One region of the Peribacillus sp. TH27 genome, then DNA from elsewhere that is predicted to be linked to it. Evidence: a T-box and tRNA genes for the amino acid it is inferred to sense, from the RefSeq annotation. Region 1 holds a T-box; the other holds one or more tRNA genes.
The links. A T-box is a leader RNA that pairs with one kind of tRNA and senses whether it is charged. The one in region 1 lies ahead of glyQ (glycine--tRNA ligase subunit alpha), so its partner is inferred to be a tRNA-Gly.

Region 1 (7,639 bases):
TAACTGGGAAATAACGTTGGTGCTCCTTCATTGAAGTGATCAAAACTTCAGCTGGAAGTTCAAGGAATTCTTCTTCAAAATGGCCAAATAACACCGTTGGGTACTCTACCAAATTATTGACTTCTTCAAGCAGATCTTCATCAACTGGGATGATCCAGCCTTTTTCCTGCTCAAGACTTTTAATCTGTTCTAAAATAACACTACGACGTTTTTCTGGATTAGCCATGACAAACTGGTCTCTTAACGTTGCTTCGTACTGTTCAGGATCCTCTATCCTTGCAGCTTCTCCTAAGAAGCGATGTCCCTTTGTTTCACGGCCAGTTTCAACATCAGCTATGGAAAATGGCACTACTTCGTTGCCGAATAATGCAATCAGCCATTTAATCGGACGGACAAAACGAAGGTCTTGGTTGGCCCAACGCATATTTTTCGGGAACGTCATCCCGCTGATAATTTCCTGCAACTCAGATAAAAGCTGGGAAGTCGGTTGTCCTTTAATGAATTTATTTACATGGGCATATTCAATACCCTTAAGTTCTTTAAAATAAATATCCTCAGCGGTCATCCCTTGGCCTCTAACAAACCCTAATGCTGCTTTAGACCAGTTTCCTTCACTGTCCAAAGCAATTTTTTTAGCTGGTCCTTTTGCTTCTTCTTCGATATCTTTTTGTGATTCTGAAACGTCTTTTACCAATATGGCCAAACGTCTTGGTGTGGAAAAAGCTTCAACCGCTCCGAATTCAATTGCTTTTTCCTTAAGCCATTTCTGTACTTTATCTGACAACTGTTTCATAGACGCTGTCACAAAACGAGCCGGCATCTCTTCCAATCCAATTTCCAATAACAAATCACGCTTGCTCATTTGTATTCTCTCCTTTCACTTTTAGAATCGGGAAGCCTAATTTTTCCCGCTCTTCATAGAAGGTTTTGGCAACCTTACGTGCTAAGTTACGGCAGCGGGCTATATATCCCGTTCTTTCCGTTACTGAAATCGCACCTTTTGCATCCAAAAGATTAAATGTATGTGAACATTTTAAAACATAATCATAGGCAGGATGTACAAGCCCTTCTTCCATTTGGCGATGTGCTTCCTTTTCATACATTGTGAAAAGTTGAAATAACATATCAAGGTCGGATGTTTCAAACGTATATTTTGAATGCTCGTATTCCGGCTGTCCAAAAATATCTCGTACTGTAAATCCTTCTGTCCATTCTAGATCAAACACATTTTCTTTTTCCTGAATGTAGGAAGCAAGACGCTCGATTCCATATGTAATTTCCACGGAAACCGGCTTACACTCAAGACCGCCTACCTGTTGGAAATACGTAAATTGTGTAATTTCCATTCCATCAAGCCAAACTTCCCAGCCAAGACCAGCACAACCTAATGATGGGTTTTCCCAGTTATCTTCTACAAAGCGAATATCATGCTCAAGCGGGTTAATACCTAATGCGCGCAATGAATCCAAATACAGCTCTTGGATATTGTCTGGTGATGGCTTCATGATTACTTGGAATTGATGATGTTGATAGAGACGGTTAGGATTCTCTCCATAACGACCGTCTGCTGGACGGCGGGATGGCTCCACATAAGCAACACTCCACGGTTCAGGTCCAATTGCTCTAAGGAAAGTATAAGGGCTCATCGTTCCTGCCCCCTTCTCGACATCATAAGCATTCATTAATATGCAGCCTTGTTCAGACCAATGCTTTTGTAAAGTTAAAATCATATTTTGAATATTCATCGTACACCTCCAGATTATTTAAAACGCCTCTTTATGAAATTAGGGACGGGAACTCCTATACCAGTAATTTTGAATCGTTTATCGGCCACGCATGCATTTCACCAATTAATTCAAGTGTTTTACCGGTCCATTCATTGTTATTCTTTCGCATTTTTGCAAACAAAAAACTCCCGTCTCTATGCGAAATGCATAGGGACGAGAGTTTACCCGCGGTTCCACCCTAATTGCCGTTAATAAACCGGCCTCTTTTCAAAGCTACATGCTCCGGAACGCCTTCCCTGTAAATCCATACCCCGGCTTTCACCATCCCGGGTTCGCTTTTTATGGAGAATGACAGATACTCTTTTCCATCAACGCAATCTTCTTATTTTAATGATTAGAATTTTATACAATCAAGCCTGGAATGTCAATAGGTCAAATCTTAAAACATATCTTTCATCGTATCAATCTGTTTTAAGAACTTTTTTGATTTTAAATGGAGGCCTGAATACTCTTCATAATAAGCATCAATGATTTTCTGCAGTTCTTTTTTCGTTTCAGGCTTAACCGAAATGTTTCCGAGCCTTGATAAATCCAAATAATAAAATATTCGCAGCAATTTAACGGCTGCGGGTGAAATTTTATAGTGATATGGGTCTTTTCCCAGACAGCGGTGACAAATAAAACCACCTTCCCGTAGCGAGAAGGAGAATTCTCCTTCTGTTTCACCACAAACAGCACATTGATTTAGTACTGGGTTAATCCCGTTGACGGGCAGCATCTTCATTTCGAAAATAAATTTCAAAACCTCCGCGTCATATTCTTCGTTTATGTAATGCAAGGTTTGCGAGAGTAATTCAAACAGATATGGATTTGGTTTCTTATCATCTACGCTTTTATCAACCAATTCAACAATGTATGAAGCATATGCAGTGGCAAAAAGGTCCTCCCTTATAAAACGAAGGGAGTCGACCATTTCTCCTTGTTGAAGACTTCCGAGTCCGCTTGATGTAGAAACAAGGAAATACCCGGAGCAAAAAAGTTGGGTGACGGCAGCAAGCCTGCTATTAGGTTTACTGGCTCCTCTAGCCATAACTCCAATTTTCCCTAGCTCACGGGTATAAATAGTAATAATTTTGTTGTTTTCTCCATATGCAGTCCGTCTTATGACAATGCCTTCACATTTTTGGAGCATACCAAGACACCACCCATGCTTGCCAAGACTATCTTATGAAACAGGAAAATCAATATCTGCTAGCTCATCACTCAATACTAAGGGTCTTTCCTGTCTTTCGACTTCTATCTCCTTAAACAGCAAATAGGTGTCCACATTACCTGTTTCACTAAATAACTCCCAGGTAAAATCCAACATATAAAGCCCACCTTTCATTTTTAACTAGCAATATAAATATCCGACCATATGATTAGCTTGACCTTTTTCCACACTTTCATGAAGCGTAAATTTTGCTAATTAATACTCACTTTCATTGAAACCATAATCGCGAAGTTGGCTCGCTTTGTTACGCCAATCCTTCTGTACCTTCACCCATAGTTCCAGGAATACTTTCGAGCCTAATAAATTCTCGATATCAACCCTCGCACGGCTACCGACTTCTTTCAACATTTTCCCTTGCTTACCAATAACAATACCTTTTTGTGAATCACGTTCTACCACAATCGTAGCCATAACATTAATTGTATCACTGTTATCCATTTTTTTTATTGAATCGATAACAACAGCCACTGAATGGGGAATCTCCTCCCTAGTCAGGTGCAGAACTTTTTCGCGGACCAATTCAGAAATAATAAAACGCTCCGGATGATCAGTTACTTGGTCAGCTGGATAAAACTGTGGACCTTCAGGAAGATGCTCCTTGATTTGCTCAAGCAGTGTATCGACATTATTGCCTTCAAGCGCTGAGATTGGAACCACGGCCGCGAACGGATAAAGCTTTTGATATTTCTCAATAATTGGGAGTAAATCATCAGGGTGCATAGCATCAATTTTGTTGACTACAAGGAAAACAGGTGTTTTTACGGTTTGTAGTTTTTCAATGATAAACTCATCACCACGTCCGTATCCTTCTGTCGCATTAATCATGAAGAGAATCAAATCGACCTCTTTCAATGTATTTGTTGCTACCTTCATCATAAAGTCCCCAAGCTTATGCTTCGGTTTATGAATCCCCGGTGTATCAATGAATATCATTTGTGAATCGTTTTGTGTAAGTACACCTTGAACCTTGTTTCTCGTTGTTTGCGGTTTATCACTCATAATGGCAATTTTTTGACCAATAACCCGGTTCAAAAATGTACTCTTGCCAACATTAGGTCGTCCTATAATCGAAATAAAACCTGATTTGTAACCTTTTACTTGTGTTTCGTCAAATAGTTTATTCATTTAAATCCTCCGGTGAAAAAGCTCCTGGAAGCAATTCCTGTACTGTTAGTTCTTTAATATCCCCGTTTAAGTTGGTTAAAACAACCAACATATCTTGTTCACATAGTTCTGAAATAACCTGCCTGCACGCTCCGCATGGGGAAACAGGACGATCAGTATCTGCCACGACTGCTAGTTTTGTGAACTTCTTATCATTATGAGCATAGGCACTGAATAAAGCGGTTCTTTCTGCGCAATTGCACATACTATATGCAGCATTTTCTATATTGCACCCATGATAAACCTTACCATCGGCAGTTAATAAAGCAGCCCCTACTTTGAACTTTGAATAAGGTACATAAGCCTTTTCCCTTGCTTTTTTAGCTTCCTCAATCAATTCATTCGTATTCAATTCACATCTTCCTTTCAAATTGGATACCATTTCAACCACCTATAGTCCAAACTTCGGCAAAAAGATAATCAATCCAACTATTATAGAAAATATAGCATATATGAATACAGCTCCGGCTGCAATATCTTTTGCCTGCTTAGCAAGGGGATGGATTTGGTCTGTTACCAGGTCTACAACTCTTTCAATCGCTGAATTAACGAGCTCTAATGTAATCGTACCAGCAATGGCAGCCAAAATGAACAGCCATTCCATCCCATTCAATGAAAAATACCAACCAAAGAATACGACGATTACTGTTAATACGAAATGAATCTTTATATTACGTTCTGTTCGAACTGCTTCCAAAATCCCCTGACAGGCAAAAGAGAAGCTTTTTATTAAAGGATACTTTTTTTTACCCTTCTCTTGAAAGTCCATATTCTTCCAAGATCTCCTTTTGTTTAGTAAACATCACTTTTTCATCTTCTTCAGTCATGTGATCAAAGCCTAGTAAATGAAGAAAACCATGAAGAGCTAAAAACCCAAGTTCACGGTCAAAAGAATGTCCGTATTCTTCTGCCTGCTCCTTAGTACGCTCAATGGAAATAATAATATCACCCAGCATACGAGGCATTTCGGCCCCGATAATTTCTACTTCATCTTCACCCATCTCTTCCAGTGCAAAAGAAATGACATCGGTAGCTGCATCTTTATGGCGATATTCTTTATTGATTTCCTGAATTCTTCTATTATCTACAAAAGTGACAGACAGTTCCGTATCTTCTTCAATATTTTCTTTTTTAGCCGCAAATTGCAGAATACTTTCAACAAGGTTCTGAGCTTTTTCCGTAACTTCGTTCGTTTCATCCATTAAATCGATTGCTAAAATCATTCTTTCACCTTCTGTCCTAATTTATCCGGCTCCGGATATTCAATCCTGGAGTGGAAGATACCATTAAGCGATTCACATAAGGAATGCTTCACGATACTTAATTCTCTCATAGTAATGTCACATTCATCAAATTGACCGTCTTGAATTCTGTCCTGAATAATAAAACTTACCAGCTCTTCAATCTTCTCAGGTGTAGGGTGCTGCATCGATCTCACCGCGGCCTCTACACTATCAGCAATACCTATGACAGCGACTTCCTTCATTTTCGCTCTCGGGCCTGGGTAACGGTAACAGGCTTCAACTGTCGTATCATCCTGCTTCTTCGCCTTATGATAGAAAAATTTCAATAAAGTAGTCCCGTGATGCTGCTCCGCAATATCAACAATCTCTTTCGGGAATTTATGACTGCGCAACATCTCACCACCATCAACAGCATGGGCAATGATGATATCCCTACTCGTTTCCGGCTGCAGTCGATCATGCGGGTTTTCCTCATTCATCTGATTCTCGATGAAAAAATGCGGACGTTTCGTCTTGCCTATATCATGATAATAACTGCCGACCCTTGCAAGCAATCCATTTGATCCAATAGCTTCACAAGCTGATTCCGCTAAATTGGCCACCATTACACTGTGATGGTAGGTTCCTGGTGCTTCAATTAAAATTTTTCGTAGTAAAGGGTGGTTTGGATTTGAAAGTTCGATTAGCTTCATCGATGATAAGATCCCGAAACCTGCCTCAAAAAACGGTAACAGGCCCATTGTCAAAACAGCTGAACCCACTCCCGATCCTATTGCTGCAGCAGCATAGTACAAATACTCCATTTTAGTATAATGCCCGTCCATTATAAAGATAAGCGAAAATACAAATGCCATATTGATTAAAGACATCAGAAGTCCTGCAATCAGAACTTTTGATTTGAAATTGGGGCGCGATAATATAATGATTGCCGCCAAACCCCCGAAAATAATATAAAGTCCCATAGAGAAATCTAGATTTCCAGGTGTATCACCATTAAATATAATCGTACCATACGAACCTAATAAAATAATCATTGCTACAGCTAGCTTATCATTCAATAAAATCTTAATAAGCATAGCCGCCATGGCACCTGGGAAAATGTATTCTAAATTCGAATTTTTAAGATCTGCGAAAACACTGACAGTTTTCATAGTTGCCATCGAAAGGATAAAGACAAGACTGAAGATCAATAACTGATTGTACTTGTTATCCCTTTTGGAAATTGAAATGTAAAAAAAGTAATAAAAAGCTCCAAAAGTTAAAAGGATAAATAGCAGTAGCCCAATATAAGGATAAATGGTAGACTCTGTACTTAAAAAACCTGCCAGTTCAAGTTGCCTGTACACATCCCGGTCTACTAACTGATTTTCTTCAACAATAATCTGCCCCTGAAGAATTCTAATAGGCTCTACGCTTTCGACTGCTTTCCTACGTTGCTCCTCGGTTTTATCCTTATCGAAAAACACATTTTGGATGATTGCCGTGCGTGCAAGGGAATTAGAGGCTTTTTTCATATCGCTATTAATGCTCATATACCCTAATTCTTCTACAACCTTTTTCTTGGCATTTTCGACATCACTGGCCGCAATTCGTGAGCTCATCACATTATTAACAGCCGTGATTGTTGAGTCTTTTGCAATTTCCAGCTCATCTTCATTCGCCTGCACTAAAGCAAGGAAAACAGAATCCTCAATATTTCTATTGACTTCATCTGTCAATTTTTCTTTTAAAATGGAAACCTTCTGAGCATCAGTTTTTATTGGTTCCTTTTTATCTTCCTTTCCTTCCTCTTTTTTATCTCTTTCAGGATCTGTTTCTTTATTCACCTCAATCGCCGAATCAAAAATGGATGAAATCAGATCGACTTTATTTTTGGCGTATTCTTTTTTTAATGTATAGACATCCGCCACTTGTTTTGAAATCTCTTCTTTTTCTTGTTCGGTCTTATATGTATCTTCTACAGTCTTTGTTGAACGAATAGTTTGTTCTGCCGGCTTAAAAAGCTCTACCTGGACTTTTTCCGGTTTGACATTGGAAAACATTAATCCATACGTAAACAAACCAAGTATCAGAAACAACAGTACTTGAAAAAAACGATGGACCAATAGCCCCTTTATTTTAGTAAAAAATTTCTGGATACGATTCAAGGAAGGTCCTCCTATAAAAAAGTGATGTAATATTCTAGATATGTAAAATCATAACAGTTTTCTTGTTAATTTTCACCCTGGTTA
Region 2 (7,639 bases), 2.8 Mb from region 1:
TCAGCTAGGGACAGCTATAGTGATGGGGATTATTGGGGCATGTGTATTTTTCATTTTTGGTGCTTTAAATATCACTGGTCCTTCGGCAATATTTTTCGTTTTGAGTTTTGCGCTTGCTACAGGTATGCCTATTGATCAATCACTTGCGCCGTTACGTGGAGGGCTTGTTTTATTAGGTGGGGCATTATCTTGGATAATCTGTATGTTAGGCTGGTTTTACAATCCCCATGGACCTGAAACTAATGCAGTGGAAAAAGTGTATAGAGAGTTGGCGGTATTCTTTGATTCAATAGGGACAGAGAAGTTTAATACAGCAAGACACAGAACGGTACTAGCAATGAAGCAAGCAGAAAATACGCTTTTAGCCGGGTATTCAGCCAAGAGAAGTACAGATATATTTAAGCGGTTGTTTCTTTTAAATGAACATGCAAACGCGATATTCTTGAGAGTTCTTGAAATTTCTTTGAACAATAAGATCGTACTTCCACCTGAATTAGGGAAATCCGTTCAGGCATTAGCTGACTCTATTGGATCTAAAACGAAAAATAAATCAAAGATTCTTCAGCCAGAGCAGGTTGATAAAGAAGTAGAAGATTTATTCATAAAAATCTATAATGCAGATGCCATCATGAATGAACCGGTTCAAAAAATTCATCAAGAAGTCTTAATCTCAAAGCCTTCTCTAAAAACCATATTTCTGGGGGCATTTGATAAAAACTCCATAGTCTTTCTCACTTCTGTACGATATGGAACAATCCTTACTATCGCCGCTATCATCGCTTATTCAGCCGGTTTTAATCGTTCGTATTGGGTGCCCTTATCCTGTGCTGCAGTAATGTCCGGTGCTACCATTATCGCCACATTTCATCGTGCTGTTCAAAGGACTTTCGGGACAATCATTGGGCTCCTATTAGCAAGTTTGATTCTTGCATCTGTTCATAACGAGTTTATTATTGTGCTAATCATCTTGTGTTTGACTTTCATTACAGAGCTTTTTATCGTTCGGAATTATGGGTTAGCTGCGATGTTCTTTACACCTTCAGCTTTAATCATGGCAGAATATTCAACTCAAAGTTACGACTTCAGTTTCTTTGCAACAGTAAGGATAACTGATATCGTTGTAGGGAGTATTATAGGCCTTGCTGGGTCATTGTTAGTCGGAAGTCGATCAGCGTCCAGTCTTCTGAGTCATTTTATCGCGAAAACGATTCGAAGTCAGGGTCAATTTTTATTAATGGCGTTCTCTGAAAATAATAGGACCCTTACATTTGATGAGAGCAGTGAACGAAGCAAAATGCAAACCAATATGGTCAATCTATTAACGGTATACAATACGTCTCTAGGTGAGATATTCAAAAACAAGGCCAGATTAGAGTCTCTATGGCCCGTAATATTCTCAATAGAACAATTGGGGTATTATCTAAATGCCAGCTTGAAATACTCTGAACGTCCTGTTCTTTTAGAGAAGGATCTCGCTCAATTGCTTTATGTTTTTGAAACCATGGCAATAGCTGCAGATAAAGATCAATCTTCAACAAATAAAACCGTACCAGAAATTGAAGGGTTTTCAAAAATTCGTCACGAGATTTTGGACCTCCAAGAAGCTCTTCAGTTTAGGGGAGAAGTTTCAAGCTAACCTTAGAGTTTTGTTTAAGGGAGTTCTTATTATTGGCTCCCTCAATTCAACTGAATGAATGCACTAGCTGAAAATAGAGGGTTTATTCAAAAAGTCTGTAAAAATGCCAATTTTCAGTATAAAATGTAAATACATACAGAAAGGTGATGGATCATGTCAAACGTTGCAAAATTTCGAGATTTTTTAACGCGCGAGAAAATCTATATGAATGAGTTGAAAGAAGATGACACCACCTTTTTTAGAGCAGAGCAAAAGTTAAAGGATGGCTGGAAGGTTCTTTTAGTTTTTGCTTTCAACCAAAATGAAAATGTGGCGGATTTATTTTGCTTTAATGTTGCCGAGTTGAAGAATCCTGATAAAAGGCGGGATGTACATACACTGTTAAATGAATATAATGCTAATTTTAGATATTCAAAGTTGTATGAAGAAAAAGGGACTATTTCAATTCGTTATTCTTATTCCCTTGAGGGAGAATTTTTACCAGATCTAGCTTTCAGGAAGTTAATCATGTTACTTGAAACAGCGGAGCAGGTATACCCGTCGTTAATGGAAGTCATCTGGTCTTAACAGTGGAGATGTAGGGAAAGTTCTCTGTTATTAGAGAACTTTTTAACATCTTTAATAGAGTGATGAATATACTATTGTAACATTCATTAAATTTTTATTATTTTTTTAAAAATAACTATTGCATTTATTTAATATAAACTATATAATTAATTTTGTTGATAGCGATTCGACAAATTTCTACAAGAATACGCGGGTGTAGTTTAGTGGTAAAACCTCAGCCTTCCAAGCTGATGATGAGGGTTCGATTCCCTTCACCCGCTCCAATACATACTCATAACGCAGGGTTTCGTTACCTGGAGAACGAAGCTTTGCGTTTAAATATTTTATAATGAGAATTCTACTGTTTACAGTAGGTTTTTTTTATTGTCTAGATTTGTATGTACCTATAATTTAAGGAAGTAGTATGAGATGAGGCTGATCCTGGGTGACTAAGAAACTAGTTGATATGTTGTCAGGAAGCGTATCAAGTGAATCCAAAACTGGGGAATGTGTTTGTAATAGAAGAAAAAACATTCACAGGTTGATATCCTATCCTATAAAAAGACCCCTTCCGATTTTGAAAGGGGTTTAGTTCTGCTCGATTGTTATTATACTTCTAAAATGGAATAAGTTCCTTCTCCACCGTGGATTTCGAGGAACATTTTCATTAAGGACTCTGTTAGCTGATGGGCTTCTTTGATTGGAGTCTTTGGTTGTAAATAGATGATTTGGATTGCCTTTTTCGTTTCTTCCGTGACCTTTGTTCGTTCTGAATCAACGTAGGGGCTTCCAAATGCTCCATCACGATCGGCAGAAGTAATCATGTTTTCCATTGAATTCAAGCGGCCATTCAAGCCGTTATACTCATCTGTACTCTCGCCAATTTTAATCGAGATATCTCCTGTTAATTTATCAGCATCATATATGCCAATAGGCACTTCATATAAAAGGGAGAAGAAGTTATTCAGGTCGATAGCGGAATGAATAGATGTTAAGTAATTTTGTTTTTTAACACGACGGTATAGAGCTTCCACGGAAGGACGGTAGCGTGACGGATTCGTTCCGGTCGTTTTGAAAATCTTTCGCCACTCTTTGATACCCGGGAAATCGGTTAATTCTTTTTCATCTAGATCGAAGAAAAGAGCTTCTTGAAATAACTGTAGTCTTCCTTTGACCATTTGCGGGGAGGGGCCAACTTCGATGTTTTCATATGTAATGATCCCAACTTTGAAATCAGGGATTTTACTGCTAAGATTAGCGGAAATGTTAATTTCCAAGCGTTACACCTCCAAAAATGATTGCAATTAGTTTATCATAGATAGCAATGGTTTGAAATGAATACAAGCTTCGATGGGAATAATGAATGAACGAAGGTGAAAAATATGGATATGAATTCACTTAAGCAAGAAGTGATTATATATAGTAAAGAGATTGGCATTGATAAAATTGGGTTTACATCAGCCTCTAATTTCACGGAATTGAAAAGTCGGCTGATCCGTCAGCAGGAACTAGATTATCAGTCAGGATTTGAAGAACCGGATATTGAAAAAAGGGTCAGGCCTGAATTGATTTTTGATAAACCGCAATCCATTATTTCGATTGCACTGGCCTATCCTTCTAAATTGAAGAATGCACCGCAAAGCACAAAAAGTGAGCGACGTGGGATTTTTTGCCGGGCCTCTTGGGGAACGGATTATCATACGGTTCTTCGTAATAAATTGCAGTTACTTGAGGATTTTATTAAAGATAAAGTGCCAGGAGCAATGGCAAAGTCTATGGTAGATACTGGTGAATTATCGGATCGTGCTGTTGCTGAGCGTGCAGGAATAGGCTGGAGTGCTAAAAATAGTATGATCATTACTCCTGAGTTTGGGTCTTATGTATATTTAGGTGACATGATTACAAACTTGCCATTTATACCGGATCAACCGATGGAAGATCAATGCGGGACTTGCAATAAATGTGTGGATGTTTGTCCAACAGGTGCACTTGTGCAGGGTGGCCAGCTGAATTCTAAGCGCTGTATTGCTTTTTTAACGCAGACAAAAGGATTTCTCCCTGATGAATTCAGGACGAAAATAGGCAATCGTTTGTACGGATGTGATACGTGCCAGACTGTTTGTCCGAAAAACAAAGGAATGGATTTTCACTTTCATGAAGAGATGGAGCCTGACCCTGAGGTTGCGAAGCCGTTGTTGAAGCCTCTGCTTACGATCTCAAATCGGGATTTCAAAGAAACATACGGCTATGTATCTGGTTCGTGGCGAGGCAAAAAGCCAATCCAGCGAAATGCCATTTTAGCATTAGCCCACTTTAAAGATGAAACGTCACTACCCGAATTGATTCAGATCATGAAGGAAGATCCGCGTCCTGTATTACGGGGAACCGCGGCCTGGGCGATTGGGAAAATTGGACGGAAACAAGTAGTCTCTATTTTAGAGGAAGCTTTAATGAACGAAACCGATGAAGAGGTTCGTGCAGAAATTGAAAAAGGACTGCAGTTTACCTTGGAGCATCAATAATATTAAATATATCAGTTATAGCCGTCTCGTAAGAAATTTAACGGGACGGCTTTTTTTATTTTTTGTAGAAATGTGAGGATGAGGGTTTAATATGTAGGTAAAAAAGAGTCCTCGATATGCTTGGACTATCTTTCCATTTGCCGGCTAATTTTTTTATAGGGCGGGAGAGGCTCAAAACCTTTCAACCGGAATACTGGGGAAGTAGATTTTGTATTCTGTTGTGATGATGGGCTAATAATACCTTTTATTTTTCAGATATATTATTTAATCAAGTGGATACCCTAGCTCGTGATGTTCTAAGCGTTTTTGCTAGTTTCTTTTGTTAATAAGAGTTTATTTCGAGGAAATGAACAAAAACAGGCCATTAATATATTCTTCTTTAATGAAGTTGTGTTTTTGTCCATGCCCTCATACATACACATTAGCATAGATGGTATGAAGGGGGGCATAATTTTGAGGGAACAATTGAAACAGCTTTTGCAAGAAAGAGTGGAGTGTTATACTTCTGATACTCAAGAACGCGATGAAAGAAAATTGCATCTGAAAAAGGAGTTAATGCGGAACCGCTCTACGGAAATTGTGCGGGTAAATGCTGCAGGAAAGGTTCACTCGAAGAGAAAGGAAGAAAAGGATACGGTATTGACCTATAAAGTACATCTACAATATTTATTGAAGCAGGAAGATTCTTTTTATATAGAAGAGGAAATGGAAGAAAGGGAGGCGAGGTTTAGAGATGGGTATTTAATAGATGAACGTGACCTTGTACCAAGCTTTGAACCAGAAGAGGTGCCTCCAAAATGGGAAGAAGGTTCGGAGCGACTTTCTTATAAGTATGACAGGATGAAGGCCGTCCAGTATGCCGAGCGGTGGTGGAATGAATTTAATCCTGCGTACCACAAGTTCACTGATGATTGCACGAATTTCATTTCACAATGTTTGCATGCAGGAGGAATCCCAATGTGGGGGGCGCCAAACAAAAATAAGGGCTGGTGGATAAGAGGGAAAAGCTGGAGCTATACCTGGACGACTGCACACTCCTTATATAATCTGCTCGCTGGCGGAAAGGGAATCCAGACAAAACGTTTAGAAACAGCTGAGGAGATGGATATAGGCGATATCATGTGTATTGACTTCGAAGGAAACGGACGCTTTGATCATAACTTGATTGTAACGGCGAAGGATCAGAACGGAATGCCGCTTGTGAATGCCCATACGATGAACAGTCGCCATCGATACTGGACGTACGAGGATTCGAGCAGATATACACCGAATATCGTTTATAAATTTTTCTCGATTTTGGATGGAGTGTGATTGGTTTTTAGTCTGTTTGTTTAATGCTATAATTAGATGAAGTTTAAACTAGAGGTGAAAATGAAGTGGCAATACATGTAGTTTTATATCAACCACAGATTCCAGCAAATACAGGTAATATCGCAAGAACGTGTGCAGGAACAGACACGTCCCTGCACCTTATTCGTCCGCTCGGTTTTTCAACAGATGACAAACAGCTTAAGAGGGCCGGTCTCGATTATTGGGAGAATGTTAAAATCCATTATTATGATTCATTGGAAGAGTTTTATGAGAAGAATGCCGGCGGTGAATTTTATTACTTAACGAAATTTGGAGAGCAGCCGCATACAACCTTCGATTATAGTGATCAGGACAGTGAGATTTATTTCATGTTCGGTCGTGAAACGACGGGCCTTCCGAAAGACCTGATTCATGAAAATTTAGACCGTTGTCTGCGAATCCCGATGACGGATAAAGTTCGTTCTCTAAACCTATCCAATACAGCAGCGATCTTAATTTATGAGGCCTTAAGGCAGCAAAATTATCGTGATTTGGATTTAAAAACAAAAGGTTGATGGATTAATGCTTTTATTACCATACTATCAGTGGGGGATATAGCCCCCCTGGTGGATGTTTTACCTACATACTTTTTTAGGGGTGGAAGCTTTGAATAATATTATTGAGAAGATTTTAGATCACCGTTCCATTCGTTCTTTCGAGGACAAGCTATTGTCGGAAGAGCAAATTCAAACGATTGTTGAATGTGCTCAGGCTGCATCAACTTCAAGTTATATTCAAGCGTATTCAATCATTGGGGTAACCGATCCAGAAAAGAAAGCCAAGCTAGCGGAGCTTGCCGGACCACAATCTTATGTAGAGAACAATGGGCACCTATTCGTTTTCTGCGCTGATTTATATCGACATGATCGGATAGCTGAGATGGAAGATACAGACCTTTCCGATTCGATTGAAAGTACGGAAAAATTCATGGTTGCATGCATTGACGCAGCTCTTGCAGCTCAAAATGCGGCATTGGCTGCAGAATCAATGGATCTTGGCATTTGCTATATCGGTGGAATCCGTAACAATCTTCCAGAAGTGTCAGAGATTTTGAATATTCCACATCGTGTTATTCCGTTATTCGCCCTTGTAGTCGGCTATCCTAAAAATCGTTCCGATAAAAAGCCACGTCTGCCACAATCTAATATATACCATGAAAATGGCTATCAGGCGGATAAGCAGGAGTTTATCGGTCAACTGAAAGAGTATAATGAAACGATTTCTAGTTATTATGAAAGCCGTACAAAAGGCAAACGAAAAGATACCTGGACACAGCAAATGGCTGGTATGCTTGGAAAGAAAAGCCGGATGTATATGAAAGATTATGTGGAAAAGCAAGGATTTAAAAAACATTAAATGATAAAAAAACTTTGTTAGGATATCTGAATTTTTATCCATAAATGGATTATTCTTAAAAGCCGGCTATCCATAATTAGCCATAAGATGACCTCGGGTATTGTCCCCGAGGTCATTCTGTTTTTATTTCATATTGGAATAAACAGGTAGCCCTTTCTAGATAAATAGTATTAGCATTGTTCCCCATACATCCAACATGAAATTATCCTTTTATAGCCATATAAATAAC

Region 2: it has a tRNA-Gly gene. The T-box ahead of glyQ (glycine--tRNA ligase subunit alpha) is inferred to sense a tRNA for this amino acid. The anticodon was not compared.

Annotation. Positions count from the first base shown of each region.
Region 1 covers NZ_JAEKEV010000002.1:4,905,158-4,912,796, reverse strand. The annotation lists gene glyS (glycine--tRNA ligase subunit beta) at 1-862, opposite strand, end outside; gene glyQ (glycine--tRNA ligase subunit alpha) at 849-1,745, opposite strand; T-box leader at 1,934-2,108, opposite strand; gene recO (DNA repair protein RecO) at 2,167-2,919, opposite strand; gene JFU24_RS25035 (YqzL family protein) at 2,953-3,096, opposite strand; gene era (GTPase Era) at 3,196-4,125, opposite strand; gene JFU24_RS25025 (cytidine deaminase) at 4,118-4,546, opposite strand; gene JFU24_RS25020 (diacylglycerol kinase family protein) at 4,556-4,933, opposite strand; gene ybeY (rRNA maturation RNase YbeY) at 4,911-5,387, opposite strand; gene JFU24_RS25010 (HD family phosphohydrolase) at 5,384-7,555, opposite strand.
Region 2 covers NZ_JAEKEV010000002.1:2,063,976-2,071,614, reverse strand. The annotation lists gene JFU24_RS11400 (FUSC family protein) at 1-1,636, shown strand, start outside; gene JFU24_RS11395 (YbjN domain-containing protein) at 1,790-2,203, shown strand; tRNA gene JFU24_RS11390 (tRNA-Gly) at 2,393-2,466, shown strand; gene JFU24_RS11385 (B3/B4 domain-containing protein) at 2,791-3,459, opposite strand; gene queG (tRNA epoxyqueuosine(34) reductase QueG) at 3,565-4,704, shown strand; gene JFU24_RS11375 (amidase domain-containing protein) at 5,158-6,015, shown strand; gene trmL (tRNA (uridine(34)/cytosine(34)/5-carboxymethylaminomethyluridine(34)-2'-O)-methyltransferase TrmL) at 6,081-6,569, shown strand; gene nfsA (oxygen-insensitive NADPH nitroreductase) at 6,661-7,410, shown strand.